4 regions of the Cupriavidus phytohabitans genome follow, and region 3 is predicted to be linked to each of the others. Evidence: predicted binding sites of a transcription regulator. Region 3 holds the regulator's gene; each other region holds the start of a gene.
The links. Region 3 encodes sigma-54, which starts transcription at its own class of promoters, with help from an activator protein. Its sites were predicted from a motif close to TGGCANGNAANCTGCTTT; they were not measured.

Region 1: a site for sigma-54 is predicted at 5,300-5,317, ahead of cydP (cytochrome oxidase putative small subunit CydP). Genes of this name have one in related genera too.
Region 2: a site for sigma-54 is predicted at 4,330-4,347, ahead of nifE (nitrogenase iron-molybdenum cofactor biosynthesis protein NifE). Genes of this name have one in related genera too.
Region 4: a site for sigma-54 is predicted at 4,774-4,791, ahead of nifB (nitrogenase cofactor biosynthesis protein NifB). Genes of this name have one in related genera too.

Annotation. Positions count from the first base shown of each region.
Region 1 covers NZ_JAGIQB010000026.1:24,892-32,297, forward strand. The annotation lists gene J8I34_RS18680 (sulfurtransferase) at 1-764, opposite strand, end outside; gene J8I34_RS18685 (sulfite exporter TauE/SafE family protein) at 1,126-1,947, opposite strand; gene J8I34_RS18690 (cyd operon YbgE family protein) at 1,974-2,252, opposite strand; gene cydX (cytochrome bd-I oxidase subunit CydX) at 2,249-2,365, opposite strand; gene cydB (cytochrome d ubiquinol oxidase subunit II) at 2,384-3,520, opposite strand; gene J8I34_RS18705 (cytochrome ubiquinol oxidase subunit I) at 3,531-5,099, opposite strand; gene cydP (cytochrome oxidase putative small subunit CydP) at 5,096-5,290, opposite strand; gene fisR (sigma 54-dependent transcription regulator FisR) at 5,483-6,790, opposite strand; gene J8I34_RS18720 (MBL fold metallo-hydrolase) at 7,044-7,406, shown strand, end outside.
Region 2 covers NZ_JAGIQB010000098.1:2,339-9,744, reverse strand. The annotation lists gene nodB (chitooligosaccharide deacetylase NodB) at 209-919, opposite strand; gene J8I34_RS32245 (LysR family transcriptional regulator) at 1,095-2,009, shown strand; gene nifA (nif-specific transcriptional activator NifA) at 2,491-4,134, shown strand; gene nifE (nitrogenase iron-molybdenum cofactor biosynthesis protein NifE) at 4,380-5,750, shown strand; gene nifN (nitrogenase iron-molybdenum cofactor biosynthesis protein NifN) at 5,883-7,241, shown strand; gene nifX (nitrogen fixation protein NifX) at 7,290-7,406, shown strand, end outside.
Region 3 covers NZ_JAGIQB010000018.1:103,297-110,702, reverse strand. The annotation lists gene J8I34_RS14925 (KpsF/GutQ family sugar-phosphate isomerase) at 1-324, shown strand, start outside; gene lptC (LPS export ABC transporter periplasmic protein LptC) at 347-976, shown strand; gene lptA (lipopolysaccharide transport periplasmic protein LptA) at 1,112-1,759, shown strand; gene lptB (LPS export ABC transporter ATP-binding protein) at 1,813-2,613, shown strand; gene J8I34_RS14905 (RNA polymerase factor sigma-54) at 2,769-4,247, shown strand; gene hpf (ribosome hibernation-promoting factor, HPF/YfiA family) at 4,296-4,646, shown strand; gene ptsN (PTS IIA-like nitrogen regulatory protein PtsN) at 5,019-5,474, shown strand; gene hprK (HPr(Ser) kinase/phosphatase) at 5,554-6,525, shown strand; gene J8I34_RS14885 (PsiF family protein) at 6,697-7,029, shown strand; gene rapZ (RNase adapter RapZ) at 7,152-7,406, shown strand, end outside.
Region 4 covers NZ_JAGIQB010000092.1:3,017-10,422, reverse strand. The annotation lists gene nifT (putative nitrogen fixation protein NifT) at 1-151, opposite strand, end outside; gene J8I34_RS35050 (reverse transcriptase domain-containing protein) at 720-1,274, opposite strand; partial or broken gene J8I34_RS35605 (reverse transcriptase domain-containing protein) at 1,298-1,603, opposite strand; partial or broken gene J8I34_RS35600 (nitrogen fixation protein NifZ) at 2,357-2,668, opposite strand; gene J8I34_RS31905 (4Fe-4S binding protein) at 2,877-3,068, opposite strand; gene nifB (nitrogenase cofactor biosynthesis protein NifB) at 3,176-4,732, opposite strand; gene J8I34_RS31895 (hydroxymethylglutaryl-CoA lyase-like TIM-barrel protein) at 5,155-6,243, shown strand; gene J8I34_RS31890 (nitrogenase-stabilizing/protective protein NifW) at 6,384-6,722, shown strand; gene J8I34_RS31885 (electron transfer flavoprotein subunit beta/FixA family protein) at 6,738-7,406, shown strand, end outside.

The DNA of each region.
Region 1 (7,406 bases), on a different contig from region 3:
TCCAGCGCGACAAAGGTATTGGAAGCACGCGCTCCTTTGAAGCAGAAGACCACAACGGGTGTGTCACGGCGAATTCCGACAGTGGCGCACTCAGCAAGAATTTCCGCTGGTGATTTGAACATTTGCCCAGCCTGCGTCGGTTTCATCATGCGATACCACTCGAGCCAGACTGATCCGGGAATGCGGCCCTTTCGTGGACAGAAGTCCTTGCCATAAGGAGATGAACTCTCCCCAATCCACTCATCGACATCTCGTACGTCGAGTTTTACTGTGTGCGGGTCTGCGACCGCTTTCTTCATCTCGGTCACGTCGACGAGGATGCTGCTTCCAGCCGTTCCGGAAGGGAATGTGACAGGTACCGGCGTAGGCACTTCCGTTGCGCTTGGTAACGCCGCCGCTCGCCATGCGCTGTAGCCACCGTGGAGCACCTTGATTCTGTCCCGAGGATAGCCAAGATAGCGAAGCAGGACGTAACCCCGACAGGACTGCCCGAACCCTGATGTCATGGACTGCTCATAAATGACGGCAGTTTCCTTCCCGGACAGGCCAGCCTTTGCAAACGCCTCAGTGAATGTTTCGCGCAAGGCGGCCAAGCCCTGCGGCGTGGTGCTTGCCAGGTAAGTAAATATCTCGTGGATATTGACCGCCCCGGGCAAGTGGGCTTCCGTGTAGCTTGCCGCATCCCTCGTATCGACCAGGACCACGGGCTCGGCCTTCATGATGGCCGCCAATTCCTCAGGTGTAATGAGAACTCTCGAGTACATGACAAGCCCCTCATACAGTTGCCTCGCACATTCGTTTGCAAACACGACCATGCTTAGTTGGGTAAGGCGCTTTCAGCTGAGGGCCCCTACACGAATGCCAATGCAGGAGCCGATAGGCTGAACATCCGTGAGTGGAATCTAGGTGAGAAGGGGGAGGCCACCTTGATGACCATCAAAGAAACCCTAAGGAGAATGCCGTTAGTGCCCTTGCCGGTCGTCGCCGTACCTGAGCACCTACAATTTGAATTGTGCTGTTCTGCGCCCTCGCGGATCAGCCCTGATTGCCCTTCGAATACACGGCGGAACGCAAGCGCAGCGCGCATCATTCGGCTTGCCTGCCCACGCAGCTTGTTTGTTCGCATCAGCCTGCCATCGCCACCTTCGCCACCATGCCGATAGCGATCAGGCCTGCGACCACGGCAAAACCTTGCTGCAGCCTTGCGCCGCTCAGCCGGCTCGCGAGCAGTCGGCCACCCAGCATCGCCAGCATGGCACCGGCGGCGAACGGCACGCCGACCTGCCAGTCCATGCGTCCGGCAATGGCAGTCGTGATGACGCCCGAAGCCGACACCAGCGTGATGACCGCCAGAGATGTCGCGACAATGGTATGCAGCGGCGCATTGGTGGCCTTCTTCAAGGCGGGAACGATGACAAAGCCGCCACCAACGCCGAGCAGCCCCGAAAGAAAGCCGGCGCCTGCGCCCGACAGCGCGAGGGCACGCGTGCACAAGGCAGTCCAGACAAAGCGTCCCGTCTGGTTGTCGAGCCGGCAAGGCTGCGCGGATTGGGCGGCTTCGGCTGCCTGTAGCGCCCTGCTCCCGGCTGCCTGCCTGAACATCCGCCATGCCACGAACGCCAGCACAGCGGCAAAGAGCAGCGTCAGCGGGCCGTTGGGCAAGCGATGAGCAAACCACAGGCCAACGGGCGAGAACAACGTGCCCGACACCGCCATCAGCAGCGCGGCGCGGTAGCGTACGACGCCGGCACGCAGGCCAAGCATTGCGCCGACGGCCGCCGACAGGCCTACCGCGAGCAAGGCGACCGGTGCCGCCTCCGCCACGCTCAGGTGCAGGACAAAAAGCAACAGCGGTACGGCAAGAATGGCGCCGCCCGCGCCCGTGAGCGCGAGAATGAGGCCGACAACGGCACCCAGTGCCGCGCTGGTGGCAACAATGTTTTCCATCTGGTCATTCACTCAAGATCCGGCGGCTACGCGAATCGCACCGCGAGGCAAGCGGCCAGCGCCATCGCGCTCGCCCAGCCTGAGAGCAGCCGACGTGCCACGGCATGCACCGGAACAAAGCCGACACCGCGAACCAGTGCCGCGCTCATCGCCCAGCACAGCAAGGCCGCGGCAAGATGCGTGCGGCCAGGATTGGCCGCGATCAGAAAGCGGGGATCAACACTGACGACAAGCATGACGACGACCCCCGCCATCAAGGCCGGCCAGTGCATGCCGGGCTGTTGCAGCTTCGCCGGCCGACTCATATGTCTTCCTCCCGGCTGGCGCGGCGCGCCTCCTCGTTTTCGCCCCACATGGCGTTCATCACGGCAAGCAGGACGGCAAACCCCACGCCAAGAACCCAGCTGAAGTACCACATTCGCAGACTCCTTTGATATCAGTAAGCGCTGTGCTCGTTGGCCTTGACGTATTCGACCGTCACCTTGCCGCGCATGACGCGGTAAGCCCATGATGTGTAGCCGATCACGAGGGGCATAAACACGACGGTCGCGCACAGCATGATCGTCAGCGTCAGCTGGCTGGAAACGCTGTCCCAGACCGTCAGGCTGTGGGCCGGCATGCTGCTCGATGGCATGACGAACGGAAACATGCTCGCGCCCGCCGTGCCGATCACGCCTGTCATGCTCAGGCTCGTCGCAACGAATGCGGCAAGGGTGCGCCCCAGCCGCTGAAGCCAGACTCCGGCCAGCGCGCCCGCCACGGCGAGCACGGGCAGCATCCACAGCGCGGGCACGCGTGCGTAGTTGGCCAGCCAGGCGCCGGCCTCGCGCACCACCGCCTTGGCAGTCGGATCCGCGACGGCGGCCGGTTCGATCGCCGAGGCGATCCTGTACCCGTCCAGCTTGCCGACCCACAGTCCCGCGGCAACGAAGGCCACGCTCATGGCCAGCGCTGCCCAACCGGTGGCGCGGACCGCGCGCTGCTGCAGCGGCCCCTGCGTGCGGTGCGCAAGATACGCGGCGCCATGCATGGTGATCATGGCGCTGCTGACCACGCCGGCAAGCACGGCAAAGGGATTGAGCAGTGCCCAGAAACTGCCCGTGTAGGTCGACACCATGTAGGCGTCGAAATGGTATGGCACGCCCTGCAGCAGGTTCCCAAACGCCACGCCGAAGATCAGCGGCGGCACGGCCCCTCCGATGAACAGGCCCCAGTCCCAGGTGCGGCGCCAGCGCGGGTCGTGGATCTTGCTCCGGTAGTCGAAGCCGACCGGGCGGAAGAACAAGGCCCAGAGCACGGCGAGCATGGCCCAGTAGAAGCCGCTGAACGCAGTGGCATAGACCAGCGGCCAGGCCGCGAAGATGGCTCCGCCACCGGTGATGAACCATACCTGGTTGCCATCCCAGTGCGGGCCGACCGTGTTGATGACGACGCGTCGCTCTTCGTCGCTGCGGCCGATGAAGGGCAACAGCGTGCCGACGCCCATGTCGTGCCCGTCCATGATGGCAAAGCCGACAAGCAGCACCCCCACCAGAAGCCACCAGACCAGCTTCAGGGTCGTGTAGTCAAACATGCGAATCTCCTTATGCGTGGGCGTGGGCGTGGACTGGCTCGTTCTGGTAGCGTCCGGTACCGAGGCTGCCGGGCCCCTGCCGCGCGAACTTGACCATCAGGTAGACCTCGACGATCAGCAGGACGGTGTAGAAGCCGACGAAACCGGCCAGTGACCCATACAGACTGGTGACGCTCAACGTGGAAACGCTGAGATGCGTGGGCAGGACGCCGTAGATAGTCCACGGCTGGCGGCCGTACTCGGCGACGAACCAGCCCAGCTCGCAGGCCAGCCATGGCGCGGGCAGCATCCAGATTGCCCAGCGCAGCAGCCAGGGGCGCGAGCGGAATCGTCCCTTCAGCGTGGTCCAGAACGACAGGGCAAACAGTGCCAGCATCGCGAAACCCAGGCCGACCATGGCACGGAACGCCCAGAACATCGGTGTGACGCGCGGAATGGTGTCGCGCACCGCGCGATCGATCATGTCCGGCGTGGCCTGGCGCACGTCCGTCGTATAGCGCTTGAGCAGGAGGCCGAAGCCAAGGTCGGCCTGGTGCTGCTTCAGTGTCGCCAGCGCGTGCGCATCGTCACGATGGCTGCGCAGCGTCTCGAGCGCGGTGACCGCCTGGACGCCATTGAGGATCCGCTCGCGGTTGCGCGCCTGGATCTCGTGGATGCCTGGAATCTCCCGGGAGACCGACCGGGTGCCGATCAGGCCCATGACCCAGGGAATCCGCACCGCCCAGTCGTTGCGCTGCGCGCTCTCGTTGATGCCGGCCACGAGGTTGAACGCTGCCGGCGCGGGCTCCGTCTCCCACATTGCCTCGATCGCCGCCATCTTGGTCTGCTGCGCCTCGCCGACCGTGTAGCCGCTTTCGTCGCCGAGCACGATGACCGAGCAGACACTGGCGAGCCCGAAGGCCGCCGCCACGCGGAAGCTGCGCTTGGCGAACTCCACGTCGCGCCCGCGCAGCAGGTACCAGGCCGACACCGACAGAACGAACATCGCCCCGGTGACATAGCCGGCCGAGACCGTATGCACGAACTTGGCCTGCGCATCGGGATTAAAGACGATGGCCCAGAAGTCGGTCATCTCCATGCGCATTGTCTGCCAGTTGAACTCGGCGCCGACCGGGTTCTGCATCCACCCATTGGCGATCAGGATCCACAGCGCCGACAAGTTGGTGCCAAGCGCCATCAGGGCGGTCACGACCAGGTGCTGCACGCGCGAAAGGCGGTCCCAGCCGAAGAAGAACAGGCCGATGAACGTGGACTCGAGAAAGAATGCCATCAGCCCTTCGATGGCCAGCGGCGCGCCAAAGATGTCGCCCACGTAGTGCGAGTAGTACGCCCAGTTCGTGCCGAACTGGAATTCGAGCGTGATGCCGGTAGTCACGCCCAGCGCGAAGTTGATGCCGAACAGCTTGCCCCAGAAGCGGGTCATGTCCTTCCAGACCACATTGCCAGTCATGACATAGACCGTCTCCATGATGACCAGCAGCCAGACCATGCCCAGGGTAAGCGGGACAAATAAGAAGTGATAGAGAGCGGTGGCGGCGAACTGCAGCCGGGAAAGGTCCACCAGTTGTTCCGGGATCACGGACGGGCTCCTTGCAGGCGAAGGTTGCCGGACACCGTGGGTGCGGCGCGCAGGTGCGCGGAGGCAGAGGCGGCGTCGACCGGTACGCGCTGTCCGGCGATGAAGGCCAGCCAGAGCCCCAACAGCAGTAACAGCTTGATTGCCAGGACCCAGCCCAGGTGACGCAGCAGGTTTTGATCGGAAGCGTTCATGACGACACATGAACAAGTTCCGTGCCAACCCGATGCGTTGATAAAAAAGGCTGACAAAACAATGGCTTGCCCCGTCCAGCGGACGCAGGCGTTCGACTGCCTCGACTGTCAGGCAGGTGTCACCGCTGCCATCGGTGGCACTGAATGGCAGTGATCTGGCAGGAAAACGGCCGTGCGACCGCCTCGGGCGGATCAGCCGATGCCCAGATCCCGTAGCCGGCGGTAGAGCGTGCGCTCGCTCATGCCAAGGGCGCGGGCAAGTTCGCGACGTGTGCCCCGGAACTGGCGGACCTGCGCGCGCAGCGCCTCGTCGTCAGTCTCCCGGTCGCCTGCCATGCGGTGTGCGACCGGGGCCATGCCCGCTTCCCCCAGTCCTGGCGGGAGATCCTTGGCACGGATGACGCCGTCATCGGCGTACAGGCGGGCGCGATCGAGCACATTGCGCAGTTCGCGGATATTGCCCGGCCAGTGATATGCGCGCATCCGAGCCAGCGCCTCCGCACTCAGGTGGAGCTGGTCCCTGACCCCGCCCCCGCGCTGCAGGATCGACTCCGCCAGCAGCGGAATGTCGTCGGGCCGCTCGCGCAGCGCCGGCAGGTGGATCGGGAAGGCGGCAATGCGGAAATACAGGTCCTGCCGGAACAGCCCCTGGCTGACCATCTGCTCCAGCGGCTTGTGCGTGGCCGCGACCAGCCGGAAGTCTGCCCGCCGCGTTTCCACGCTCCCCACGCGGCGATAGGTGCCGGATTCGATCAGCCGCAGCAGCTTGACTTGCATCGACAGTGGCACATCGCCCATCTCGTCGAGGAACAGCGTGCCGCCATCGGCGGTTTCGACCAGGCCCGGCTTGCGCGTGATCGCCCCCGTGAATGCGCCCTTCTCGTAACCGAAGAGCTCGCTCTCGAACAGGGACTCGGTAAGGCCCGAACAGTCCACCACGACGAACGGCCCGCTGGCGCGGCTGCTGGCCTCGTGCACCGCACGCGCGAACATTTCCTTGCCGGTGCCGGATTCGCCGAGCAGCAGGACCGGCAGCGAAGAAGGCGCCACGCGCTGCACCGCCTCCAGTGCGGCGTTGAACGCCGCTGAGCGGCCGACCAGCCCCTCCGCACTCGGACGGGCCGATGCGCTGCGCACCGTGCTCAGCCGCTCGACATAGGCAACGACCTGCTGGTCCTCGTCAAGGATCGGGCGCAGTTCGACGTTCACATGCTCCGGACCGCGCGGCGTGTGGTGGATGTGCAGGACGCGGTCCGGGCCCCGCGTCTCGAACGCCTTGCGCATCGGGCAATGCTCGCCGGCCTGGTCGCATGGTACGTCATAGCCATGCGAAATCCGGTAGCAGTACTGACCGAGGTAGGGGCGCTCGACGGCACCGAACTGCCGGCGGTAGGCAGTGTTGGCGGCCAGGATGCGGTAGTCCGTATCGAGGATGATCATCGGCTGGCTTTCCTGTTCCAGGTAGGAAAGGAGAGCCTGGAGCGTGGCTTGGCGATCCATGGGGCGTGGGGGCTTGGGCGGGGCGGCATCGGGGGGCCGCGCCATTCTGCCAAATCCCGCCATCACTGCCAAGTGGCAGCGCCACGCTTCGCCAGACGGCAGGCGTAGCTTCCCGATGCGAGCAGGAATGATAAAAAAATCAATAACTTATAAATCAAATCAGCCTTGGCACGAGTTTTGAATAGTGAGCAGCAATCCTCTACTGAACTCGAATTGACCACTCATGACACCGACCAAGCCAAGCCCATCGCACATGGAGATTGAAGCCTTCTTCGATCCCGACACCTCGACGCTCAGCTACCTCGTACTGGACCGCGCGAGCCGGCAATGCGCATTGATCGACAGCGTGCTCGACTACGATCCGAAATCCGGACGCACGCACACGACCAGCGCGGATCGCTTGGTCGAGCGCGTACAGTCGCTCGGCGCGACCGTGCAGTGGATCCTGGAGACCCATGTGCATGCGGACCACCTGTCGGCCGCGCCCTACCTCAAGCGCAGGCTCGGCGGCCAGACCGCCATCGGCAGCCATATCACCACCGTGCAGCAGGTATTCGGCAAGTTGTTCAACAGTGGCGCCGACTTCGCGCGCGACGGGCATCAGTTCGACCGTCTG
Region 2 (7,406 bases), on a different contig from region 3:
TAAGCGAGCCGGCTGCTTGATTTGATGTTAGCGTTAGGAGCAATGCCTTCCCAATGGGGAAACGCGGGAACTTCGTTCAGGACTATCTGTTTCTTGTGTCAGTAATTCCTGACGTACTCACGTCCGACGAGATGAAATGTTCCCTCGGAGACGACTCAGGGGTAGTAGAGAACACATTCGACTTGTGGTCTATGTGGATAACAGGTTCTTAGGCTGTCCGTACTGGATTGATCTGTCTGCGTAGTTTGGGCAGTGAGCTGATCACAAAGTTACGTTCCTTCAATGCCGAAATTAGCCGAGGAAGCGCCCTCACTGTTTGCTCTCGTGATGCTGTGTACGGGCGTGATGCCAATTCGTTCGGTGGACTGCCATCATGCAATAGCACGATTGCCCCTGGCTCTACGGTCGCCAACACGGTATCGACAATCAAATCAACCCCCGGGCGGGCCCAATCTTGAGGGTCTACCGACCAGTGAAGCGGTGTAAGACCCGCATTCTTTCCTTCGACGCATACTTCAGGAGTCCATACTCCATACGGCGCGCGCAAGAAACGTACAGCTAGGCCAGGGGAAGCCTTGGTGATGATCGCGTTAGTATCGAGTATTTCGCGTCGCAACACATCGCGGTTGCATTGGGACAGATCGAGATGCGTCATCGTGTGATTGGCAACTTCGTGTCCATCGGAGATCATTCGCCGAATTAGCTCCGGATGTTCCGCTGCGTATGCACCGAGAATGAAGAACGTGCCGGGGACATGAAATTGGCCCAATATGTCCAAGATCTTCGGTGTCCATATCGGATTCGGTCCGTCATCGAATGTAAGGAAAACCTTACGTTGTTTGACTTTGGCATCACGTTCCCGAATTTCTGACGGCCAAGACAAACGTTCCGATGTTTCGCTGTGCACCTTTTCAGCCATGATTCGTTACGTTACCTTTGTGGTTTGTCCGTTTTGCCTTCGGTCTCAAAGTGCGCCGTCCGCAATGCGACACGGAGATCTGCTAATTGGTAGCCGCCGCAACTTTGCGTCAGCGGCGCTAATTTGTACAATCGATTGTTTCGATATCAATCATCGATGATGTGGATGGCTCCATATGCGCTTCAAAGGCCTTGACCTCAACCTCCTCGTCGCACTTGACGCACTCATGACGCACCGGAATCTAACAGCCGCGGCGCATAGCATCAACCTAAGCCAGCCTGCTATGAGCGCAGCTGTCGCGAGGCTGCGAGACTATTTCAGTGACAGTCTCTTTGTTATGCGTGGGCGGGAGTTCGTTCCGACTGCTCGTGCGATGGAACTTGCCGGTCCCGTCCGTGAAGCACTATCGCACGTCCAGCTCTCGATCATTTCGCGTGACGTATTCCAGCCATCTAAGTCGAAACGACGTTTCAGAATCTGTCTTTCGGACTTCATGACACTTGTCTACTTTAAGAAGGTCATGAAGCGCGTCGCATGCGAGGCGCCTTCCGTCAGCTTCGAGCTATTCTTTCCTGACGATGAACCTGGCGAATTGCTCCGACGAGGCGATGTCGATTTCCTGATACTACCGGAGTTGTTGTTGAGTGATACACTTCCCAAGGCGCGTCTTTTTGAAGAGAAGCTTGTGTGCGTAGGTTGTCCGACAAATAAGCAGCTGTCCCGACGACTCGCTTTGGAAAAGTACATCTCGATGGGGCATGTGACTGTAAGGTTCGGACGATCACGCCGGCCCTCGCTAGAGGAGTTATTTCTCCTCGAGCTGGGATTCAAGAGACGTGAAGAGATTGTTGTTCCAACCTTTGACCTGATCCCACCGATGCTGTCCCGTACCGATCGCATCGCAACGTTGCCACTACGACTAGCTCAGTATTTTGGCGAACTGGTTCCTTTGAGGATTGTCGATGTACCGCTGCCACTTTCGTCGTTTACGGAGGCTATCCAATGGCCTGCGTTACATACCGGTGATCCAGCAAGCATTTGGATGCGCCAGGTGCTATTGGAGGAGGCAAAAAGTTTGGCTAGTGTATGACGCGAAGAAGTCTGACTGATAAACGATGTCCGGACAGTCACAAGATGCGCCAACTGCATTCACTGTCATAGGGTATTGAGATCCCTTCAATCCAGCAGGGCACAAGTTTCAGAACTACGGTGCACCCGCAGCTGAGTCTCTCCCATACCTCGCGCGCTTTCTACCCCTGTTGGTGTGCAACCCCTCATATGAGGCGTTATGCATAAGACGGCCCCGATGGGGGAGCGGCGTCAACGCAGGATTGTGTTAAAGGCGCCGTTTTTTCAGTTAGTATCCTATGCGCGCACAGAGAGGCGTTGTTGTCCTCCGTGTCCCTCCGACATCGCCACTGCGATATTGTCCGTTTGTTGACATTGTAGATGTCCGCCCACTGGCGGCGTCGTTCGAACTTGCCATCGCGCGCCGCAAAACTAATGTGTCGTTGTGGCCTAGTCCTGTTTGCTGACGGCGTTTGACGAGCTATCCCGGGGAGTTTAAATCCATGCCGCATTTCTATGCTAACGAGAGTGCTAACGATTTCGATTTGGTGTACGAGGTAGTGCAGACGCTAGTTTCGTCGCGGGATGCTGAGCAGACGTTGGACAGATCCTTACGGTATCTTTCATCTGCGCTAGGATGGCGCTCCGCCTTCATAGCCGTCGCGGAGCCGGGTGGATATCTAGCTGGATTTTGTTCCACGGGACTTTCGGAGGGCTGGCGCGAGCGCGTACGCTTTCTTCCCGATGAGGGGGTCGTGGGCCGCATTCATTCAAGTGATTCGCCTGTCATTGTCCCTGAGATTCACGATGAACATCTTCTCGCGGACCGCTTCGGAACTGCTAATGAATTGGACGGTGATCATATCGCTCTCCTGGGGACTCCTATTCGGCATGAGGGCCGTCCGCTCGGGGTGCTGGTTGCATTCTGTGAGAATCGAGACGGAACGCGCGCCTTTGCTAACGATCTCCAACTTATGAAAGTTGTTGCAGCGCCGATGGGGCAAGCGCTGCTGCTTAATCGCGACGCGATGAACAAGGGCGGTAACACGGAACAGGTATGTAGACTTCCACAGAAGGAGCATCACCCTTTGCGCAATATAGAGAACGCGGTAGGCGATTCCCCATCGATGCAGAGGGTGTTTGCGCAAGTTCATCAAGTCGCCCCTGCGAGGGCGACAGTACTCTTGCGCGGTGAAAGCGGAACGGGTAAGGAATTGATCGCACGCGCAATCTATAGCTTGTCTCGGCGTAATGATCAGCCCTTCGTTTCGGTGAACTGCGCGGCGCTTTCAGAGACTCTCTTGGAGAGCGAACTGTTTGGCCATGAGAAGGGAGCGTTCACGGGGGCACAATCGCAACGGAAAGGTAGATTCGAACTAGCGCACGGCGGCACACTATTTCTCGATGAAATTGGCGATATCTCACCGTCCTTCCAAGCGAAGCTATTGCGAGTTCTGCAAGAAAGGGAGTTTGAGCGCGTAGGAGGGGCCACGCCTGTAAGGGTTGATGTGAGGCTAATCGTTGCGACAAATCGCAACCTCGAACGGATGGTCAAAGAGGGTGAATTCCGAGCAGATTTGTATTATCGCATTAATGTGGTAAGCATTCGTCTGCCACCGCTACGTGAGCGCCGCGAGGACATCCCGGCTTTGGCGCAATACTTTTTGGATCGATTCAACCGTGACAACGGCAGGTCGCTGCGCTTCACAGACGGAGCATTGAGGGTGCTTTCGGGTTGCTACTGGGCCGGTAACGTACGTGAGTTGGAGAACTGCGTTGAGAGGACCGCGACAATGGCACTCCACGATTCCATTGATCGTCTCTCATTCCTGTGTGAGATGGATAAGTGTCTAACCCAAGGATTGCATGACATCGAGCGAGAAGACGCCGTACGTCCGGGCCGATCGGCAAACGCTGCAGCGAGCGAGGAGGTCACTCCTGCAGTCTCCGTAGATGCAGGTCACGATAGCGCCAGATTTACCCTGCCCAGCAGGAACGATAGACCTCAAAGCGAGAGAGAGCGACTCATTTGGGCCATGGAGCGCTGTGGCTGGGTGCAGGCAAAAGCGGCCCGGCTCTTGGGTATTACGCCACGGCAGATTGGCTACGCGCTGCGTAAGTACGGGATCGAGCTTCGCCGTTTCTGATGGCAGCATATCGCTGGTGGGTGCTTCCCTACACCTATGACAAAAGTTTGTGACAACTCAACGCAAATGAGTCTCCCGTCGACGAACTGCAAAGTGTTGGGATCGATTCTAACTTTGCCACAGGAGCGGCCATCCACGACAATTGCGGCAGCGTGCGCGTAGGGCTGCATAATGGTAAATGCATGGCTGCGATGATGGCACGCAACTTGCTGACCTTCGCGAACCGCAGAGTGTATGGAGTCGTTATGTCGCGAAAGGCGAGGGCCGCCTATCTTTTTGACCAACCGAATTGTGCGAAGAACCGGGCTAAGAGCGAGGAGGGGCGAAAGCAGGGCTGCTCAAGGCAGCTTTCACCCGGGGCGGCCGCTGGGGGCTGCGCTTTCGACGGGGCGAAAATTGCACTTCAGCCCGTGGCTGACGTGGCGCACCTCGTGCATGGTCCAATCGCATGCGAAGGCAACTCTTGGGACAACCGCCAGGCGGCCTCATCAGGGCCGACGCTCTATCGCACTGGCTTCACGACTGACATCAATGAGTTCGACGTGATCTACGGCGGTGAACGACGTCTATTCCGCAGCGTGCGCGAAATCATTGAAAAGTACAATCCACCTGCGGTCTTTGTTTATCAAACGTGCGTTACTGCGTTAATCGGCGATGACATAGATGCAGTGTGCAAGCAGGCTTCAGTTGAATTCAGTAGGCCAGTTATACCGGTGCACGCGCCTGGGTTCGCTGGATCAAAGAATGTCGGCAATAAGCTTGGCGGCGAGGCGCTTTTGAATTATGTGATAGGTAGCCGTGAGCCGGCATACACAACGCCCACAGACATCAACGTAATTGGCGAGTACAACCTGTCAGGCGAGTTATGGCAGGTAAAGCCGCTCTTCGACGAACTTGGCATCCGTCTTTTGTCGTGTATAACTGGCGATGGTCGGTACAGCGATATTGCGAGTGCGCATCGGGCCAGAGCAAACATGGTGGTCTGTTCGAAGTCCATGGTCCATGTGGCAACTAAGATGCAAGAGCGTTATGGGATTCCATACCTTGAGTGCTCATTCTACGGAATTGGCGACACAAGCAATGCTCTCCGCCAGATCGGGAGTCTGTTGGTGCAGCGAGGGGCATCTGGAAAGCTGTTAGACCGTACAGAGCGCCTGATTCAAGCTCAGGAGGACCGGGCATGGGAGCGGATTGCCACGTACCGTGCGCGTCTTGAAGGTAAACGGGCGCTGCTAATCACAGGTGGCGTGAAATCATGGTCAGTTGTGGCTGCGTTACAGGAGGCCGGCTTAGAGATCATTGGCACAAGCGTGAAGAAGAGTACCAAGGAAGACAAAGAAAGAATCAAAGGGATCCTCGGACAGGACGCGCTCATGTTCGACAACATGACGGCGCGCGAGATGTACAAGCTATTGCACGATGCGAAGGCCGACATCATGCTGTCTGGTGGGCGCTCACAGTTTATCGCATTGAAGGCGCTTATGCCTTGGCTTGACGTAAATCAAGAACGTCATCATCCGTATGCCGGATATGAAGGGATCGTGGAGCTGGTCCGTGAGATAGAGCGTACTATTTACAACCCGGTGTGGCAACAGGTGCGAATCCCAGCGCCGTGAAATAACGGAGGTGAAGTCGCCTGGTCAATAGATTCGCGCCACAGCTAATGTACTCGGAATACTAAGCCGCCACAGAATCCAGGAAGTACATCTTTACGCGTGGCGGCGTTCTAGGAAGGTGAGGAGACCATTATGGCTATCGTGATCCAATCTGAAAAAGCCTGCACGGTAAACCCGTTAAAAACTAGCCAGCCACTCGGCGCTAGCTTTGCGGCTATGGGGCTCGACGCTTGTATGCCTGTCTTGCACGGCTCACAAGGTTGCACGTCGTTTGCCTTGGTGTTGCTGACGCGACATTTCAAGGAAGCCGTCCCGCTGCAGACTACCGCAATGGATGAGATCTCTGCGGTTTTGGGCGGATACGATAATGTCGAGACGGCATTGCTTAACATCCGAAAGCGCGAAGCGCCGAGAATCATTGTGGTCTGTTCAACAGGTCTCACCGAGACCAATGGCGAGGATATCAATGGTCATTTAAGAGCTATACGCAAAGGTAATCCAGAACTGTTTAATACAGAAATTGTTTATGTCTCGACGCCAGATTATGTTGGCGCCTTCGAAGACGGCTACAGCAAAGCTGTGGTGGAGATTGTCATGGCGCTGGTAAAGCCGCTGCCTGCTATTTATCGACAAATTAGCGTGTTGCCGGGGAGCCATTTGTCGCCGCGTGATGTTGAAGAACTACGCGTGATAGTCGAGTCATTTGGCCTAGACCCAATAATCCTCCCTGACATTTCCGGTTCGCTCGATGGACACCTTGATTCAGAATGGCGGGGCATAACGCAGGGCGGAACCACGCTCGAACAAATCCGCGCTGCTGGGGCATCCTCTTTCACAATCGGCATTGGAGAGCAGACTCGTGCTGGTGCTCGAGCGTTACAGGAAATAGGTGGCACGCCATTCGAAATCTTCGAACGTCTCACGGGTCTGGAACCTAACGATCGATTATTGCGGCTTCTCGCGCAGTTGTCAGGGCGAGCCATTCCAGAAAAGTACCGTCGGCAGCGTAATCAACTTCTGGATGCAATGCTGGATAGTCACTTCTATACGGGGGGTATAAAGGTTGCGATCGGTGCAGATCCGGACATGCTCCTTTCGGTTGGGTCACTGCTGCACGAGCTAGGGGCAGAACTATCAGTCTGCGTCAGCACGACCGCATCTCCAGCGCACGCGCTATTGCCCGCAAGCGAAGTAGTGCTGGGCGACTTGGAAGACATGGAGCGGGCTGCCGGCAATTGCGATCTGCTAATCACTCATTCGCATGGCCGCCAAATGGCTGCGCGACTCGGCAAGCCGCTGATGCGCGTAGGCTTCCCCGTATTCGACCGCGTCGGAAACGCACATCGATGTCAGATAGGATATCGAGGCACGATGGACCTGATTTTCGAGATTGCAAATCTGATGCTCGAGCGAATCCAGTTCCGCGCACCGACGGATTGGCCCCTATCCACGATCAATACCCATCGCGCTGCGGAAACCCCGGTGATCTGATGTCAAGGTTTCCTCCAGCCACTATGTGATCCTACAAGGAGACGGCGCATGAAAATTGCATTCGCTACGCAAGATAAGGAGCATGTTGACGCCCACTTTGGGTGGGCGAAGCATATACTGGTCTACGACGTGACAGCGGCCGCGCACAGGTTCATCCAGGCTTTC
Region 3 (7,406 bases):
ACCCCGCTGGCCCAGGCGCTGATGGAAATCACGCGCAAGGGCATGGCCATGACCGCGGTGGTCGATCCCGACGGCCATGCCATCGGCGTCTTCACCGACGGCGACCTGCGCCGCCTGCTGGAAACCCCGCGCGACTGGAAGACCGTTCCCATCGGCGAGGTCATGCACCGCAACCCGCACGTGGTCAACCAGAACCAGCTCGCCGTCGAGGCGGTGCAGGTCATGGAAGCCAACCGCATCAACCAGTTGCTGGTGGTCGACGACGACGACCGCCTGGCCGGCGCGCTGCATATCCACGACCTGACCCGCGCCAAGGTCATCTGAACGGGGCGCGGGCAAGCACACCATGCAGGCACTCATCGCCTCCCTCAGCGGCATCGTCATGCGGCTGCTGCCGCTGCTGCTGATGGCCATCGTCGCCGGCAGCACCTTCTGGCTGGTGCAGATCAACTCGCCCAAGGAAAGCCAGGACACGCAGGCGGCCAAGAAGCACGAGCCGGACTATTTCATGGACCGCTTCTCGGCCACGGAACTGGCGCAGGACGGCAGCACCAAGATCCGCTTCACCGGCGAGCGCATGGTCCACTTCGAGGACGACCAGACCTACGAGGTCACGCGCCCCGCGCTGCGCGCCTATGAACCGGACCGGCCGCCGGTGACGGCACGCGCCGACCTGGGCCGCATGAATGCGGAAGGCTCGGTGATCGACCTGTACGGCAACGGCCATGTGCTGCGCCAGCAGGGCGCCGACCCGTCCAAGGATCCGCAGCTGAGCGCCGCGTCGAGCTATTTCCAGTTGCTGGTCAACGACGACATCGTCAAGACCGACAAGCCGGTGAAGCTGATGCGCGGCCCGTCGGTGATGACCGCGAACGGGCTGATCTTCAACAACGTCACCCGCGAAGTACAATTGCTCGGCAACGTACGCGGCACCATCGTCACCGGGCCGTCCCCGGGCCGTACGCCGGGGCCCTGACCTGGCTGGCGCGGCCGCCCGGCCGCCCGCCCGGACAACGGCCATGCCGCAGCGCGCCCTGCCCGCCCCGCACGACCCGCACGACCCGCATCTGCATAATCCGCACCACCACGCCCTCTAGCTACTGCTGCCAACATGACTGCTTCCCTGACGACTTCGTCCCGTCGACACGCCGCCCCGGCCCTGCTCGCCACGGCCATGGCCTTCGGCCTGCTGCTGGCCCAGCCCGCGCTGGCCGAGCGCGCGGACCGCGACAAGCCGATGGTGCTGGAGGCCGACAATGCCAGCTACGACGACGTCAAGCAGATCTATACGCTGACCGGCAACGTGGTGCTGACCAAGGGCACCATGATCCTGAAATCGGATGCGGCCGAACTGCGCACCGATCCCGAGGGCTACCAGTTCGCGGTGGCCACGTCCAAGCCGGGCAAGCAAGCCTATATCCGGCAGAAGCGCGAAGGCGTCGACGAGTACATCGACGGCTGGGGCGACCGCATCGAATACGACGGCAAGCAGGAGCTGTCCAAGCTGATCGGCCACGCGCGCATGGCGCGCCTGCAGGGCGCCAAGATGCTCGACGAGATCCGCGGCGCGGTGCTGACCTACGACAGCCGCAAGGAGTTCTACACGGCTGCCGGCGGCGGCGACAACACCTCGGCCGCCAATCCGTCGGGCCGCGTGCGCGCGGTGCTGTCGCCTCGGCAGGACCCGAATGCGCAGGGTTCGGGCAGCGGCTCGCCGCTGGACCTGAAGCCGGCGCCCGCGCCCGCCAACAAACCCTGACGCCGGGCGGGGACCGCTTCCTCGCCTGAAACGCTGAACGCCAGACTGTGCCAATGACCGATACCGCCACCATCGCCGAAAAGCCTTCCGCCCAAGCCACGGCCGTCCTCGAAGGCGGCAGCACGCTGGTCGTGCGCCACCTGAAGAAGCACTACGGCTCGCGCACCGTGGTCAAAGATGTGTCGCTGGACGTGAAGAGCGGCGAAGTGGTCGGCCTGCTCGGCCCCAACGGCGCGGGCAAGACCACCTCCTTCTACATGATCGTGGGGCTGGTGAACCTGGACGAGGGCGATATCGTGCTCGACGGCGACCACATCAGCAGCCTGCCGATCCACGAGCGCGCGCGCATGGGCCTGTCCTACCTGCCGCAGGAAGCGTCGGTCTTCCGCAAGCTCAACGTCGAGGAAAACATCCGCGCCGTGCTGGAGCTGCAGGTGGAAAACGGCAAGCCGCTGGCCAAGGCCGAGATCGAGCGCAGGCTCGACGCGCTGCTCGACGACCTGCAGATTGCTCACTTGCGCAACAACCCGGCGCTGTCGCTGTCCGGCGGCGAACGCCGCCGCGTGGAAATCGCGCGCGCGCTGGCATCGTCGCCGCGCTTCATCCTGCTGGATGAACCGTTCGCCGGCGTGGACCCGATCGCAGTGGGCGAGATCCAGCGCATCGTCAGCTTCCTGAAGGCGCGCAACATCGGCGTGCTGATCACCGACCACAACGTGCGCGAAACGCTTGGCATCTGCGACCACGCGTACATCATCAGCGAAGGCACCGTGCTGGCCGCCGGGCGGCCCGAAGAGATCATCGCCAACGAATCGGTGCGGCGCGTCTACCTCGGCGAGAACTTCCGCATGTGATGTACTGGCCTGTCCACAGCGGCAGGCCATTGATTCTCCCTGCTTTCGGCCCCATGATCTGGGTGTGGGCCAGCCCACTGCCGGCGTCGATCGAGCCGCGACATTGATAGCAATTTCCGTTCCAACAACGGAAAGATGCGCATAAAATAGGTCGCATGAAACCGTCGCTACAGCTCCGCCTCTCCCAGCACCTGGCACTGACACCGCAACTGCAGCAGTCGATCAGGCTGTTGCAGCTTTCGACGCTGGAACTGCAGCAGGAAGTCGAACAGGCGCTCACGGAAAACCCCCTTCTCGAACGCGAGAACGACTGGATCGAAAGCCCGCTGCGCGTGGCCGCCGATGGTTCGGTCAATGTTCAGAGCGCGCCGGCGCCGGCACCTTCCGAGCCGCAAGGCAATGGCGAGGCGCGCACCGATGGCGCGGGCGACGACGACAGCTACGGCGACAGCAACAGTGGCGAAGACTATGGCGGCGACTGGAGCCTGGACGACTTCGCGCGCCGCCCGCAAGGCGACGAAGACGAGAAGACGCCGATGCAGCTGCGCGAGGCCGAGCCCACGCTGCGCGAATACCTGATGGAACAGCTCACGCCGCTGAAGATCTCGGTGCGCGACAAGGGCCTGGCCATCTTCCTGATCGAATCGCTCGACGACGACGGCTACCTCAGCGCGACACTCGAAGAAATCTGCGCCGAACTGCCGGAAGAGCTCGAATTCGAGATCGACGAAGTGCAGGCGATGCTGACGCTGCTGCAAAGCTTCGACCCGCCGGGCGTGGGCGCGCGCAATGCAGCCGAGTGCCTGGGCCTGCAATTGCGCCGGCTGCAGCACCCGCAGCGCGAACTGGCGCTGAACATCGTGCACAACCACCTCGAGCTGCTGGCGGTGCGCGACTACACGCGCCTGAAAAAAGCCCTGCAGGTAGACGAGCCTGCACTCAAGGCCGCGCACGAGCTGATCCGCTCGCTGGCACCCTATCCGGGCCAGGCTTACAGCCGACCCGAGGCCGACTTCGTCGTGCCCGATGTGTTCGTGCGCAAGAGCGGCAGCGGCTGGATCGCGCAGCTCAATCCCGATGTGATGCCGAGGCTGCGCATCAACGACATGTACGCGCAGATCCTGCGCGGCGCGAAGGGCGAGTCGGGTACCGCGGGCCTGCAGCAGAAACTGCAGGAAGCGCGCTGGCTGATCAAGAATATCCAGCAAAGGTTCGACACGATCCTGCGTGTCTCGCAGGCCATTGTCGAGCGTCAAAAGAACTTTTTCACGCACGGCGAAATCGCCATGCGCCCCTTGGTTTTGCGGGAGATTGCCGATACACTGGGATTACACGAGTCAACCATCTCCCGGGTGACGACCAATAAATACATGGCAACGCCGATGGGTACTTTCGAACTGAAGTACTTCTTCGGCAGCCACGTGTCCACCGAAACCGGTGGCGCGGCTTCATCAACGGCCATCCGCGCCTTGATCAAGCAACTGATAGGAGCCGAAGACCCGAGGAATCCCCTTTCCGACAGTCGCATCGCCGAACTGCTGGGTGAGCAAGGCTTCGTTGTCGCACGCCGCACCGTTGCCAAATATCGCGAAGCCCTGAAGATCCCCGCAGTGAATCTCCGCAAGTCTTTGTAGCCGAGCCCACCGCCTGCCTGGTGAGGCTCTTTCAGAAGGAGAAGCGCTATGAACTTCAAGATCAGTGGACACCACCTTGACATCACGCCGCCGTTGCGTGAGTACGTGGAAACGAAGCTGGAGCGAATCGTCAGGCATTTCGATCAGGTCATTGGCGTTAGCGTGCTGCTCTCTGTCGACAATCACAAGGAAAAGGACAGGCGGCAATATGCGGAAATCAATCTACATCTCAGGGGCAAGGACATCTTCGTTGAAGCGCATCATGAAGACCTGTATGCAGCGATCGACGCACTAGTCGACAAGCTGGACCGTCAGGTACTGCGCTACAAGGACCGCGTGCAAGGCCACGACCGCGAAGCGGTCAAGTACCAGATGGCCGCAGCGCAGATGCAGCAATGAGCGTGCCCGGGGGCCCTGCAGAGGGCTGCTGAATCAAGACTGAACAGGCAAGCCGCGCATAGCGCGGCTTTTTTGCGCCTGCGGCGCTGTGCGCTGTGGCGCCTGCGCAAAGGCGTGTCACCCGTTTGAGACGGAGTGTTCGCAACGGCCGCGGCAGGGTGTATGCTGCGCCATACATGCAGAGCCGCATCCTGCCCGCGCCCGCTTACGGTGCGGACGCCCACCGCGCGGCGCTGCGCTGCACAATCACGGGGAGGCCGCTGCTCTATAATGGCCGGACGCCTCGGCGTTGCCGGCGACCGGCAGCCTCTGAGCCATACTGCCCGGCGGAACGGCGGATCCGCCCGCTAACTGAAATCCTGCGCATCGCCCATGAATCGTTTGGCCAAATTGCTGCCACCCGGCAACATTACCCTCGACGTCAGCGTCACAAGCAAGAAGCGTGTGTTCGAGCAGGCCGGGCTCCTCTTCGAGAACAACCATGGCGTGGCGCGCGCTACTGTGACCGACAACCTGTTCGCGCGCGAGTCGCTGGGCTCCACCGGCCTTGGCGCAGGCGTGGCGATCCCGCACGGCCGGATCAAGGGCCTGAAGCAGCCGCTGGCCGCCTTCATGCGCCTGGCCGAGCCGATCCCGTTCGAATCGCCCGACGGCAAGCCGGTGTCGCTGCTGATTTTCCTGCTGGTGCCGGAACAGGCCACGCAGCAGCACCTGGAAATCCTGTCCGAGATCGCGCAGTTGCTGTCCGATCGCGACATGCGCGAAGGGCTGGCGACCTTGCCCACTTCCGAAGCCGTGCACCAGCTGCTGACCGAATGGCATCCCTGATTCACCGATTGACCTGAACGGGCCGGCACAGACCGGACAGGCGCAGCGCCTGGCACACCGCCCCACACGTCATACCCGCATGGAACTCACCGGCGTCACCTCCCAGTCCATCTTCGACGACAACGCAGCCGACCTCAAACTCTCTTGGGTGGCCGGTCTGGAAGGTGCGGACCGCGCCTTCGACGTGGAATTCGCCCGCGAAGCCACCTCCGCCGCAGACTTGGTGGGCCACCTGAACCTGATCCACCCCAACCGCATCCAGGTGCTTGGCAAGCCTGAGATCACCTACTACCAGCGGCTGGACGACGATATCCGCAAGCGCCAGATGGGCGAGCTGATCTTGCTGGAACCGCCTTTCCTGGTGGTGGCCGACGGCATGGAGCCGCCGCCGGACCTGGAGCTGCGCTGCACACGCTCTTCCACGCCGCTGTTCACCACGCCGGTGTCGTCGGCAGCGGTGATCGACCACCTGCGCCTGTACCTGTCGCGCATCTCAGCGCCGCGCGTGACCATGCACGGGGTGTTCCTCGACATCCTCGGCATGGGCGTGCTGATCATGGGTGAATCGGGGCTGGGCAAGAGCGAACTGGGCCTGGAACTGATCTCGCGCGGGCACGGGCTGGTGGCTGACGATGCGGTTGACTTCGTACGCCTGGGGCCGGACTTTATCGAGGGCCGCTGCCCGCCGTTGCTGCAGAACCTGCTAGAAGTGCGCGGCCTGGGCCTGCTCGACATCAAGACCATCTTCGGCGAGACCGCGGTACGCCGGAAGATGAAGATCAAGCTGGTGGTGCAGCTGGTGCGCCGCAACGACGGCGAGTTCGAGCGCCTGCCGCTCGATTCGCAATACCTCGACGTGCTGGGCTTGCCGATCCACATGGTCAAGATCCAGGTGGCGGCCGGCCGCAACCTCGCCGTGCTGGTCGAGGCCGCCGTGCGCAACACCATCCTGCGCCTGCGCGGCATCGACACGCTGCGCGACTTCATGGACCGCCAGCGCGCCGCGATGCAGGCCGATGCGGTCTCGCGCGGCCAGGGCCGCCTGCTCTGACCGGGGCCGGACACGCGTTTTCAATTGCTTACAACGGCGGCCTCCCCCGCCGTCAACGCCGACATCCATAGTGCCGTTTTGTGCTGTAATGGGCATCGAGCCCATTACAAGGCCGCCGCCAGCCCCTGACACCGTGCGGCCGTGATGTTTTCCACACCAAGGAGAGCAAGCATGAAGAAACTGATCGCGATGTGCGCGCTGGTCACCCCGCTGCTGGCATCCGTGGCCTTCGCCCAGTCGGCGTCGGCACCGGCGGCCCCGGCAAAGGACGCCGCCAAGGCGCCCACCGCGCAGCAGGAAAAGATGAAGACCTGCAATGCGCAGGCCGGCGACAAGAAGGGCGACGAGCGCAAGGCATTCATGAAGCAGTGCCTGTCGGCCAAGCCGGACGCGGTGCCCAAGACCCAGCAGGAAAAAATGGCGGCCTGCAGCAAGGAAGGCAAGGGCAAGAAGGGCGACGAATACAAGGCGTACATGAAGGAGTGCCTGTCGAAGTCGGCCTGAGGCAGGCCCTCTTCCGAGCAAGCAACGATGGCGAACCGCGAGGTTCGCCATCGTTGTTTCCGGGCCCGCGGTCATCCCGCTGTCATGACGCGGCCATCACGTGATGCTATGCTTCAGTTGCTATGCGCATCATCCTTATCACCGGCATTTCCGGTTCCGGCAAGTCCGTCGCATTGAATGTCCTCGAAGATGCGGGGTACTACTGCGTGGACAACCTGCCGGCGCAGTTCATCCCGGAACTGGTCCGCTACCTGTCCAGCCAGGGCTATACGCACCTGGGCGTTGCCACCGACATCCGCAGCCGCGAGTCGCTCGACCAGTTGCCCGATACCGTGCGTACGCTCGCCGGCGAGCACCAGGTCGAGGTGCTGTTCCTG
Region 4 (7,406 bases), on a different contig from region 3:
CTGGCAACTGAAACTGCCAACCATTCCCAAGCTTAACGAGGCCGCCCCACATTTTCTCCTTTGTCATGGAAACTATCGGCTCTTCAAGGTCCTTTCTTGGCAAGTATGCTTTAAGTGTACCTGTAATATCCTTTCGAATCATAATTTTCATTTTGGGCCTCCAAAAAAGGAGAAACTGGAAAAAAGTACATGGCAACACCGCGTTACAAAGGATTTTTCAGATTCACCGCCACGCATTGACCGTCGCGTATTGAAAAATCCTCGAGACAAACCCACACATTTTGTCAGAGCCCCGACAAGCATAATCGACTCCTTACGTACAAAAGACCTGTAAGGGCAGCTTACCCGTTTGGTCTGGTCCGCCACATCTTGCCGGGAAATCGATCTCTTCCGAGAACGGGCAATTCTTCTTAGCCGGCAAAAGCCGCAGGTTCGTCAGGATTGTCGAGTAGCGCAGAGGAATCTCACCGCCACGCTCTCACAGATCCGGACGTGAATCACGCGATTTATCCGACTCCTATCGTTCCACCTCCCTCCAACGACCAATGCGCGAACAGGCCCAGCTGGCGAGCTCTGACGCCGTTCAGCCATGCCCACGCTCGCGCTTTGCGACCGTGAAGGGTTTTGTATTTCCGTTGTGCCCAGTGCACCAGCGCATAATCGATTGCACCTAGCACATTGATAAGCACAGACCGGTGAAACCGCCCGTAGTACCGAATTCAGCCGCGCAGGACCGGACGAGTTTTGTCCGCCAGCTCGTTGAGTCCAAAATCGTAGCGCCTTAGCCAACCCCGCCGGCGCATATCTTGCCGCATCGCCGTCGCAGCCTTGTTGCTAACCGCTGGAGTAAAGCTTGCAAACAATTTCCCCATTCGGTTCAGTGCGCTTCGCGCCCTGAATGTGTAGCCCAGGAAATCGAACTGGCAGACCGGATAGGTTCCTCGTCTGTTTGCATCTTTGCAGTACACGATCTTGGTTTTCTCTGGATGAAGCTCCAGCAAGCATTCCGCCATCCGCACCTCCAGTTCCTGCTTGAGTGAACGCGCATGCGCTTCACTTTTGCCGTGACAGATGGCATCGTCAGCATAGCGCTCGAAGGGAACTTCCGGATGGTATTTCTGCATCCACCGATCAAACACGTAATGCAGGAACAAATTCGCGAGTATTGGGCTGACGACCGAGCCTTGCGGTGTACCCTTGTCGGGCTGCACCAAAGCCCATCCGGCATGCACACTGGTGCTTTGAGCCAACGCTCGATATACAGCAGCACCCACGCGCAATCCGTGTGACGACGCACCGCCCGCATCAGAAACTCCCAATCGATATTATTGAAGAACCCCTTGATGTCGAGATCGAGCACGCAGGCGTAACGCCAGCATCGCTGTCGCGCAGCCGAGAGTGCGTGATGTGCCGACCGGCCAGGACGATACCCATAAGAATCCTCATGAAACACCGGCGCCACGATGGGTTGCAGATATCGTTTGACTACCATCTGCGCGATTCTGTCCGACACCGTGGGTATTCCCAACGGCCTCGTCCCGCCTCCCGCTTTGGGTATATCAACTCGCAGAACTGGCGGCGGAACATAGCTCCCGGACGACATCCTGTTCCAGATCCGATACAACTTATTCTTCAGATCTGCCTCGAATTCCGTCATTGATTGCCTGTCCACGCCTGCGGCTCCACGATTTCCCTTTACCTGCTTATAAGCCTCCCACACCTCATGTTTGGAAATACAAAACGGTTTTGCCTTATCCACGCCGGTCCTCCTCTCTCAAGTTGCCGACGTAGTAACGTCGAACGATGACGCCCCTTCGGTCCAGTCCCATTACAGGACCTTCAACCCTACTACGGACGTCTCCGTCCCTGTGCCCCTCATCGGTACTCTCATCCTTGTGGAGGCCTTCCACTTGGATTTCTCCCTTAGCATCGGGACGACAGGTTCCCAAGTTCCTTACTGAAGCCTGAATCAAAGTCATGCCGCCTATATGCCGGATGCCGACTGGACCGTCAACAGGCATCGTCCAGTCTTGTCCCGAAGCTGTTGGGCTCTTCGGTTTTGACATCGTTGTAGGTTTATCGACACGTCGTCAGCGGTTCACTTGCGTTCATCTCTTTGATTCCTACCTGACAGAGTTCTCTCCGCCTTTTCCATCGACGCTCACCACGAGGGCTCTTTACCCTCGCAGCTCGTGGTGGTTTGGAGCCCGCTCCTGCAAGCCGACTCCGAAGGGCCAACCTTCATCTCCAGTAAAGCACCACAAACGTCGTTGCACTGACGCTCACGTTCTTGGCACACCCCTACAATTCCCCTATCTGTGATGGACGGTGGACCCGCGATGTGGTCACGTATAGGCGCGCATACGCCTTCATTTAAGTGGTCCAGCGTGCAGAGTTCTCGTGCGCGCATGCCGACGTGACGATCACCCGCGACGAAGTGCACAGCATAGATGTAGAATCGTTGCAGGAAGGTGTCGATTCTAGTGATGTAGCCAATATCTCCTTCATTCACGATAACTTCGCCAATGTCTTTCCCAAAAAACGTACCATCGTTGCGAACCATCGACCGTGCAATTACGCGCTCGCCAACCTCAAAGCTAGGTTCAAACGCTATTTCAACGGTGTCATCCCTCTCAGAGTTACATAAGACCTGCTTTGGTCTCGACATCGACTTTCCCCGAGGTCAGTCTCTAAATTAGGCATCCACAAAGTTGCCCTCCACGATAGAGGCATGTTCGCACCCCACCGACGATGCCACGCCAACGGATCCTAGTTCCATATTTTCCAACAATTCATAGCTTCTCCACCGGTAAGGCTTGAGCCACGACATGAGCCAGACCAATAAACAGGCCTTCAAGAAGCGCGCTGTGGCCATGCTAAGCCGGTACTATGCAATCGTCCACGGGGCACACCGACACACACTGCGGAAAGTCGAGTCCCTCGCACATAGTGCACTTCTTAGGATCAATTGCCAGCACATCACCTTTCTCACTAATGGCAACATTTGGGCACTGTGCCTCACACGCCGAGCAACCGGTGCAGGCTGAGGCAATAATCTTCAGGGCCATAAATACGCTCCTTACAATTTAAAGTGCTGTACTACTCCACCGCGCATGCATGGCCTTTGCACGTCAAACGATCGTTATTGAAACTCTTATAGACGCGCTTTGCCGGATTATGCGTCGTCGCAATGTTTGCGCAACGATGCGCCACCAGCCACACGGATTGAGTAGTCATTGAACCAAGATAGTGCTGCGACCTCAACAATTTCCCCCGCGTACTGCTCCACCGACTCGATGCCAGCATCGGCGAGTTCCTTACGCGGACACAAACCAATTTTCGCTACAAAAATGGCATGACAATCGTTGATCGCACGTATGATACGTACTAGTCGTTCATCGTCACCGTACCCCCCTTGGCAATACAATTCAACCCGGCGATAACCCACAAAGTGCACGCCAGAAGCGCTAACTTCGAAGATTTTTAGCTCAGAAATATTCCCAAAGTGCCCGTTCACGCGACCCCGGCCTTTCGTGGCAACGGCGATATTGACCTTCAGTGCTCCTGTCGCTTTCCTGACCTGCGTTAAGGCTAGTACTTCCCTCCTTGCCTCACGTTGCGCCATGAGCTCGGTCTCCGTGCGGACTTGGTACTCTTGGCGGATGTCTCGGTCATAACCGATATCCATCTGCTCAATGCTCTCCAGTGAAAACTCGTCACTGCGATCCTCATCGAGGAGTCCTACCGCGTCCGCTCGACACTGCCGGCAATGCCGCATCAATTTCACACCGCCCGAACAAGCTTCCTGTACTGTCCTCAATTCATGGGAGGTAGGTCCGCGTGGTCCGTGCAGGCCGAAGTACGTACCATGCGAGGGGTCGGAGATTAGCGGCATAATGTTGTGAAGGAACGCACCTCGCTCTTTCACAGCACGGTTTACCTCAATCATATGTTTATCGTTAATACCTGGAATCAACACCGAATTGATTTTCGTCAGTACGCCTCGTTCTGTTAGCATCTCAAGCCCTCGCATCTGCCGCTCATGCAACACGCATGCGGCGTCCGTCCCAGTCAATCGGCGACGGTTCCAAAAAATCCACGGGTAGATTCTTGCCCCAACAATCGGATCGATCATGTTAATAGTTATTGTCACATGATCAATGCTGTATCGGCAGATGTCATCCACAAAGTCAGGCAACGCGAGGCCATTGGTTGAGAGACATAGTTTGATTTCGGGAGCCCGCTCCTTAAGCAAACGGAACGTCTCAAACGTGGTTCCCGGGCTCGCGAGAGAATCACCGGGCCCAGCAACACCCACCACCGTCAATTGCGGTATGCGACTCGCGACAACCATCACTTTCTTCACCGCCTGCTCTGGCGTCAGCTTTCTCGACGTAACGCCAGGTCGCGACTCGTTTGAACAGTCGTACTTGCGGTTACAGTAGTTGCACTGAATGTTGCAGGCGGACGCAACCGCTACATGCATGCGCGCGTAATGGCGATGCGCTTCCTCTGAGTAGCACGGATGATCTTTTATCTTATCCCACACCCCCGGCAGCATCCCCTCGGCCTCTCCAGACGACTCGCACTTCAACACGCTGGCTCCAACAGACGCGGTACCGCCGCCCCGTAGGACGGATGTTCCGCTAGTTGGCATTAGGGGCACAATTTTCTCCTCGCCTTCAAAACAGGCAGCCGATGGTCGCGTGCTCGCGCTCGCGCTATCTCGCATAACTCTTTCCTTCTCATCGAGAGTGGTTGGTCATCGTGGAAAAAGCGAAATCCGTGCCATCGCGCATGGAGCGTCCCGACCGGTATGAAGGCACCAGCATTTGCCGGCGTTCTATAAGATCGACAGCAGCGCGTTCGTCTCGCGTGTGGGTCGAAGCCAGCTCGAAGCTCACTGCGAAAAGAGGGAGCTAAATTGGCCTAATACGGCTTCCCCCTTTTCGGCACCAGTCAATGCCGGTTGAGTTAAGAGCAGCTTGTCCGGACAGAGACATTCGCGACACGAAAAATGTGCGAAGCCCCCATGTTTACTGACAGCGTCGCCGCTGCCGCTCCGGAAGATAGCGCTCCAGCTTATTGAACTCGGCTGGCACAACGCTTGCTCGGCCGTCTAGGACCCAATGACGCGCAAAGGCGACTACCGCGATGCTTAAACCGATTATTATCGAGAGAACATTGTGCGGCCCAAAACGGCCCCCAAGGGGCCTTTATCGGATAGAAGAAGATTGTGCGATTGCCGGCATACTCTCGCCTGCGGAAATTCCTGAGTTGCTGACAGGAATCTTTGCAGTGGGTGATGAGGAGATAACGTTTATCGACGCTATTGGGGACATGAACCTCAAGCCCGAAACAATAATTTCCGACTGCTCGACAGACACCAAGCAAACCGCTGCCTTGCGCTGCAAGGCTGAGTTTGTACACTTGTCCGTTTCCGTTTCCGTTTCCGTTTCCGTTTCCGTTTCCGATCGTTATTTTCACCATCTGAGGCTGTCGCGAGCTTGCATATTATCCATGATCCCGCGCCTTATCCGGAGGGTAGGGAAATGCCACACAGGAATATCTATTTGTATGGTAAACCTTGCGCGTGCGTACCCCTCATTCTTTGTGGAAGTCGCGCTACGCCCGAGGATGTATGGTGAACAGCGGATCCAATTCTCCAACAAAGTTTGTGCAATTCTCCCGTTTGCGGCCTACGACCTCATTGCAAGGCTGCACGATGTGGAAATCTATTTGCAAAATGATGTCGGTCTCGCTACCGCACATACACTAGCTGCGCTCAACTCCAGCGCCCCACATGGGAACCCAGCGGTAAACGGCATGGTTCACCCGAAGGGCAAGGCAGCGCTCGAGGAAGTCGTGACGGGTTCACGGCATTTGATTGGGCAGGATACAGGCTTCGATAGTAAAACGCTCGTCCAGATCTCTTCTCTTGTCAAAGATGCGTCTGACCGGGCAGTGCCGTCGAACAAAATAAGAACCCATATGGGCTCCCATCGAGCTAGGCGTTGGAGTACACACTCCCGCGTACCCCATTTCGATTCCCGGCTGAGACGATGCGACAAGCACGATTCATTGCGGGCTAAGACGCGTCCGCACCCAGATTACAAAGATTCGGGTAACTCTGAGGCCGTTTTCCGGGACCGAGTAGTTACAAAAATGGTGTTATCGCTGCATCGCGAGCAGGCGCTGGAGATATCCAGCAAAGCCAATGATTTCTTTTCCTGGCGACCGTAGGATGTCCATGTAGCGGTAGCTAACTATTCCAAAATAAACATCGACCCAAACTCGTCGAAACAGCGCGGTCCTCATCTATGTACGTCACACGCCCTATTTGTAACCTTTCCTAGCAACTTACTTCACCTCGGAGCAAAGATATGCAAGGACACCTCAATCAGCAGCAACACCTCTCTTCGACTGAGGACTTTTTTCGGCATTTTGACATCGCATTCGACGAAACAGTTTTGAACGTTAGCCGTCTACATATCCTGAAACGGTTCTTCCAGTACATCGAGCAACAAGAAGAGCCTCCCTTGGACAACGGCACCGCGCTTTTCGAATTTTATCGCAGCTTGCTGCTCAAAGCCTACAACGATTTCGTCTCGTCAACGCCAGCGGAACAGAGGGTTTTCAGGTGTTTTCGGGAGGCAGAAGGACGAAGTTACGTTAGCCTTGACAACCTTCGCGCTTCGCTGGGAAAGCGCGACACCGTCTGACGCGGAGAAGGAACCATGCACATTGTTGTCTGTATCAAGCAAGTCCCCGATTCAGCGCAGATTCGGGTGCATCCGGTCACCAATACAATAATGCGCCAAGGCGTTCCTGCTATCATCAACCCATACGACCTCTTCTCACTAGAGGAGGCGTTGCGGCTGAAGGACCGCTTCGGCGGACGAGTCACGGCGCTATGCATGGGGCCGCCCCAGGCTGAGGACGCGCTACGCAAGTGCATCAGCTTCGGCGCTGACGATGCCATACTCATTACCGACCGCGCTTTCGCCGGGGCTGATACGCTTGCGACGTCCTACGCGCTTGCCGCTGCCATCCAACAGATCACGACTCAACAAACAGTGGATATGGTCTTTACCGGTAAGCAGACCATCGATGGCGACACCGCGCAAGTCGGCCCTGGTATCGCGACACGGCTCGGCTTCCAACTCCTGACCTATGTATCAAGGATCGTTGAGACGGATTTAAATAAGCGTTCAATCGTCGTCGAGCGTCGTGCGGAAGGAGGCGTGCAAGTGCTTCAGACCGCGCTGCCTTGTCTCATAACGATGCTTGAGAATACGAACGAATTACGTTTTGCAACACTCCCCGCAATGATACACGCGGCGGCGTTTCCGATACGCAAATGGAATCGAGAGCAAGCCGGTATCACTGACTTGACTAGGATTGGG